2 regions of the Synechocystis sp. FACHB-908 genome follow, and region 1 is predicted to be linked to the other one. Evidence: predicted binding sites of a transcription regulator. Region 1 holds the regulator's gene; the other holds the start of a gene.
What was found. The regulator NtcA, encoded in region 1, controls nitrogen genes in cyanobacteria. The targets are predictions, from matches to a motif close to GTANCNNNNGNTAC.

Region 1 (3,155 bases):
CGGTCCGACCACCGATGTATCCTCAGCGGCGATCGCCCGGACTTCATTGGGGGGATTATCGGCCTGACGGCGCAGTTGTTCGATAAAATCAATCAAAGTTTTAATGCGCCCATCCTCCACTTGTATCGGGCCCAAAATACCTTCCCGACGGGCACGGAATTGGGCGGCAGCCAGGAGATAATCAATCCGTTTTTGGACATCAACTTCGCTAAAGTCGGAGGATTCGAGGGAAATGGTGGCAATGGTTTCCGCTTCTCGAAAAACTTGGCGGTTGGGCACCACGTCAAAAAAGACCCGAATTTCCCTTTCTTCCTGCACATAATTCCCCGCTGATAGCACCCGAATAACATATTCCTGGCCTGGTTGGAGTTGGCTTGTAATACTATCCACCTGGGCGGTGGTCACCCGGACAATGGGTTCATCGGGCACGGGCATATTGGGGGTTTTAACCAGTTGTAGAGCAGTGCGATTAGCCTGGCGCAACAATTGATCCACGGCACCAGTGACAGCTTCGCTACTTACCACCCTTAGACCACCAAAGGCCAATAACTGACCCCGCAGAATGGCAATTTGTTGCCCCCGCAGCTCTTGGTAATCTTGATAATAGCGTTCGAGTTCTTCCACTTCCCTCTGCAGGAAACTTAGTTCTGTTTCTAGCCCCTGTAACTTTTCTTCCCGGGCCTGGATGTCATTATCTTTAGCGGCGATCGCCTGGTCGAGTTGATCAATTTTGGTGTCCCGTTGATTAATTTCAGCTTGTAACTGTTGGCGCTGGGCCTCCAAAGAAGCAAACCTTTTCTCCAAAGATTGCACCTGTTCCCGCTGACGGGCAAGGACTTTTTCCTGTTGGGCAATGCGTTCCTGACGCTTGGATAATTCTTGATCCCTCAGTTTTACCTGACTCTGAAGTTCTGAAGATTCCGCTAATAGTGAGTCCTTTTGTTCGTTCAATTGAGCCCTTTCCGCTGAAAGGTTAGCCACCTCCTGGCGCAAATTACGGGATTGTTCCGATACCCGGCGCAATAACTGCAAAGCTTTGGTATAGTTTCGATTCAGCTCCCGACTGCGCTCCTGCACCAATTGTTGCTCTTCGCGTACAGCCGTAAGTTCCGATTCAATTTCTTCTTTCGCTTGGCTAGCCTGTTCCAATTCTGTTTTGGCCACCCGCAACTGCGCCAAAATATCATCTAGTTGAAACACCCCCTCTCGTAAGGATTTACTAAAAGTAAACAAAATCCCCAGGGTGGAAGCGGAAATCAGAGTGCCAGTAATCACCGTCAACAATACCGCCGTCTGTCGGGGTCGCAGTTTAAACAGACGTAGGCGAGCTTTGCCCACCTTACTGCCCAAATGATCCCCCAGCGCAGCAATGATTCCGCCCAAAACTAGGACAGAAAGAACCAGAATATAGGCACTGGTCATAGAGGGTGGTTAGGTAAACTGTTGACTGAGAGCAACGGGGTTATGGACGGTAATTTTCTTTTTCGTGATGGAGATCATATTACCCTCCCGCAGATCTCCTAGGAGCCTAGTCACCGTTACCCTGGTGGAACCAATGGCTTCGGCGATCGCCTGATGGGATAACTTGAGGTCAATGCGAATGCCGTCCGGGGCAGGTACACCAAAATCTCGACAGAGAATCAGCAAAAAACTAACCAAACGAGAACCCATATCCCGGTGGGCTAGGGTTTCAATCATCATTTCCGTCTGGAGAATGCGGGAAGAAAGCCCCTGTAACATCAACAATGACAGGTCGGGATGCTCCTTGAGAGCCTGTTCCACCTGTTCAATGGGGGCAGACAGTAACTCCACCGGGGTAAAAGCCACTGCGTGGTAAAAACGGTCAGAACGTTGCCCGGTAACTAATGATAACACCCCAAAAACACTGTTCTCCCTCAACAGAGCGACGGTAATTTCTTCCCCGGCTTCGTAAACCCTAGATAACTTAACAGCCCCCTTGAGCAAAAAATAAACCCGTTCCGCCGGATCCCCAGGAAAAAAAATTGTTTTACTCCGATCAAACGTTTCCACCACCGGGGGCATCAACTCACTGCCTAAGCGTCGAAACACTGCCGCTAGGGGACGATCTTGGGTTAGGGACTGATCCATGCACGTTCACGGTAATGGGGGCATCAAGGGAAGTGCAAAACCCCATTCTGTATCAAGATTATACACAACGGATTACATGCGCTCCACACTGCCAAAGAAAATTGGTTCCACCCGAATGGCAACGATCGCCGAGGGTCGCACCACCATGTACTCGCCCTGAATATTTCTGATAGGCACACTGATAAATTCCTGGGAATCGTGCTTGGGCACAACTTCGTTGCTATACCATTTTTGGAAATCTTGAATGGTCATGAAACGGACTTCCTCTCGATGGCCATTGGCCAAAAACAGATGGATGGCAAATTCGTCGGCTTTTTGCATGGTCAGGGTCCCTAATGATTTCGTTTAGATTATCCTCCATCCCGTGGACAGAGCAACGGTGACAAAAGGTCCAGCCTAGGTTGGCTCCATTAAATTTTAGGTAACAAAAGGTAATGGAGAAAAAAATAACTTTACGTTGGGGGCAATGGCAACAAAATTGCCTAGAATTAGCTCAGGTTTCTTGCCCACTGCTCCAGTCCAGCAACTTGGTTGATCCCCCCCCTTTAATTAATCTCGATATAGCTTCCATGGTCACTTTTCCCTTAAACCTCCGTCGTTGGCTGCAGTCCGTTTGTTTGGGAGCCCTCACGGCGATCGCCGTTCAATTGCCGGGCAAAACTGCGGAAAATATCTTTTTCACCTACGGGCCAATCAAGTTGACGGTGCGGGTGGAATCCCTAGAAAGATTTGTGCAGGATGGCACTGTGGATTCCAATCTCAGCTTTTTATTTAATCTGGTGGGAGCTTCCGAAGAAAAATTAGCAAAATTAAGGGAAATTATGGGGCTCCGGGCAGAGGTGGACCCCGTTGTGCTGAGTAACTTTTTTAACACCAGCCTGGGGGAAGATTCCCTGGCTAGGGCAGCGGTGATTCTCAATGCCCCCTGGGGAGCTAACTCCAAATATGGTATTCGGGCCGCAATTGTGCAGGCAGCCGAGGATCCAGAAGGGGGACTAAGCCTCATCAATTTCATCAAAAAGTATCCCACCGATATCCATTTCCAA
Region 2 (3,155 bases), on a different contig from region 1:
CTGAAAATCGCCCAGAACCCCAAGTATATAACCAGGGTAAACCCAAGAAATATAGCCCCGCCACATTAGTTACACCCCGATTATGTAGAGGTTCCCCCATCGAATTAAATACAGGAACATCGACCCAAGCATAATTAAAATTAAAACCAGTGGACCAAATAACCGCATCAATTTCATCAATATTTAGGGTAAGGGGTATGGAAGTTGGTTCCCAAACGGGCTGATAGGGTGCTTCGATGGGCGCATCAAGCTGGTTTTTGGCAATATATTCATCAATGCTTTGTTTAATTCTGGCGGCCGTTGCGTCTGCTTGATCGAGATTTTCCTTGAGATTATCGGCAAATAGAATTTGATTTCCATCAATATCCTTGAGCCGTCCGTAGAGATGCATGCCCTCAAGGGCGAATTGACGCAGATCAATTTCTCTGCCACCATCACGACCGGTTAAATAGTGGTTTGTTTTGTGGCGTACCATTTCCTTTTGGGGATGCTCATCAATGGGCAGATCATAATGACCCATCAACTCTAACCACTCGACCACATCTCTCCCTCGGTAGCGGCGGGGTGAACGGGGTGCGCTGCCTGTGGCAAGGTGGACGGTTTTACCTGCTAGATGTAGGTCTTCAGCAATTTGACAGCCCGATTGACCTGTGCCAACTAATAAAATTCTATCTGGTAAGGTTTCCGGATTTTTGTAGTCCACCGAATGTAACTGGACAATATGGGGAGGTAGTTTTTTGGCGATCGCCGCAATTTTTGGCGTATGGTAGCCCCCAGTAGCAACCACCACTTGATCAGCGGTGTAGATTCCTTGGCTGGTAATCACCTCAAAAGCATCAGTCCGTTGACTCAGCTTAGAAACCTCTACCCCCTCAAGGATAGGAGCTTGGAAAGATGCCGCATAATCCTCAAGATATTGGACAATTTCGTCCTTCAGCATAAAACCCTGATCATCACCCCCCGCATAGGGAAAGCCGGGTAACCGACATTGCCAATTAGGCGTAACCAAACAAAAAGAATCCCAACGTTGATTACGCCAAGCATGACCAATTTGATTTTTCTCGAAAATAACATGGTCAATGCTTTCTTGTTTTAGGAGATAACTAATCGCTAAGCCCGCCTGTCCTCCACCGACAATAATGACGGAATAGTGGCTTTTTTTCATATTATCTACCTGTATTGAACTCTATCTTTCCTGATAATCATCAACTGTAAGCCTCGAAATTTCTAACACTTGTATGTTTCGCTACAAATTGATGATCTCTGATTCTATTAATAGGAAACATCGCAATAGTCTTGTATTTATAAGCTTTACATAGACAGACCTGTTGATTTAGATAGGTGTCTAATCATTTAAATCTTAAGCGGACATACTGAACAGAAATCCATTTCCAGGAAAATTCCAAGCCTTGAAACTCTTACTGTATCTAGATAAGAAGCATTTTTCTGGCTAAGATTATTAAGAAAAGATAATCTTCATACAAGAAATTAAGAATGGTTAAACCTATGACTTTCAATTAAAACTATTTTTTTGTGACAAATGATACAAGAATAAGGAAACTTCGCTTCTACATTGATACATGACTAATCTCAAGTCAAATCAGAATTTGAATTTAAGGAACTACAACCATGCCAGAGGTAACTAAGCCAGCTCACCAAACAGGTGATTTCTTAGTAGATTACGAGGAAAAAGTTTTTCCTGATGTCCAAGCTGAACCCGGTGAAAAAGCGCTGATTACTTTTCATACAGTGGCGTTTGAAGGCTCCATTGGCTTAGTAAATTTAATGCAAGCTAGCCGCTTAATTAAAAAAGGCTTTGAAACATCTGTTTTGCTCTATGGTCCCGGTGTTACTCTCGGTGTACAAAGGGGTTTTCCTAAGCTTGGGGATGAAGGTTTTCCGGGTCACCTGACCATGAATGAGCGTATTGTAAAAATCATGGAAGCAGGGGGTAAGGTTTATGCTTGTCGCTTTGCACTGCAAGCACTTTATGGTCATGGCGAGCCTTCTCTAATCCCCGGTATTCGTCCGATTAATCCCCTAGATGTGATGGATTTAATCTTGATGCACCGTAGGGATGGTGCGTTTATTCTTGATACTTGGACAATGTAAAAATGTGCTTGATTAAATATTTGGTGAATTATTGATAGGAGGGATGATTTGAAAATTTTGTTTTTGATTTTTGAAGTCTAATATATCAATCACTTGTTTTCAAATCATTTTTTATTTCTGAAACTATTCCAGTCGTTGTGCTGGGAAAAATCATGCTGAATTATACAAAAAATATTCGGGCAGCAGCGGCACAGATTAGTCCTGTTCTTTTTAGTCAACAAGGGACTATGGAGAAAGTTCTCGATGCGATCGCCAATGCGGCAAAGAAAGGGGTAGAACTGATTGTTTTTCCTGAAACTTTTGTGCCTTATTACCCTTATTTTTCCTTTGTTGAACCGCCGGTTTTGATGGGGAAAAGTCACCTAAAGCTTTATCAAGAAGCCGTTACTGTGCCGGGGAAAGTCACCCAGGCGATCGCCCAAGCCGCGAAAACCCATGGAATGGTCGTGGTGTTAGGGGTTAATGAGCGCGAAGAAGGCTCGCTGTACAACACACAACTGATTTTTGATGCAGATGGTGCGCTGGTGCTAAAACGTCGCAAAATCACGCCCACCTACCATGAACGGATGGTTTGGGGACAAGGGGATGGTGCAGGTCTGAGGACGGTAGATACCACGGTTGGACGCTTGGGAGCCTTGGCCTGTTGGGAACATTACAATCCCTTAGCCCGTTATGCGCTGATGGCGCAACATGAACAAATCCACTGTGGGCAATTCCCCGGATCGATGGTGGGTCAGATTTTCGCGGATCAAATGGAAGTGACCATGCGGCATCATGCTTTGGAATCCGGCTGTTTTGTGATTAATGCAACGGGTTGGTTGACAGCGGAGCAAAAGTTACAAATTACCACCGACGAAAAAATGCATCAAGCCTTGAGTGGTGGTTGTTATACGGCAATTATTAGCCCCGAAGGAAAGCATCTCTGTGAGCCAATTGCTGAGGGAGAAGGGTTGGCGATCGCCGATTTAGATTTTTCCCTCATCGCTAAACGCAAACGCATGATGGATTCGGTGGGACATTATGCCCGACCGGATCTATTACAA

Region 2: a site for NtcA is predicted at 1,534-1,547, ahead of H6G46_RS09200 (MSMEG_0572/Sll0783 family nitrogen starvation response protein). Genes of this name have one in related genera too.

What each region holds. Positions count from the first base shown of each region.
Region 1 is NZ_JACJTH010000036.1:33,264-36,418, forward strand. Features, by position in the region: gene H6G46_RS13320 (DUF3084 domain-containing protein) at 1-1,422, opposite strand, end outside; gene ntcA (global nitrogen regulator NtcA) at 1,432-2,109, opposite strand; gene H6G46_RS13330 (hypothetical protein) at 2,182-2,430, opposite strand; gene H6G46_RS13335 (alpha/beta hydrolase) at 2,679-3,155, shown strand, end outside.
Region 2 is NZ_JACJTH010000026.1:20,432-23,586, forward strand. Features, by position in the region: gene H6G46_RS09195 (MSMEG_0569 family flavin-dependent oxidoreductase) at 1-1,165, opposite strand, end outside; gene H6G46_RS09200 (MSMEG_0572/Sll0783 family nitrogen starvation response protein) at 1,630-2,112, shown strand; gene H6G46_RS09205 (Nit6803 family nitrilase) at 2,265-3,155, shown strand, end outside.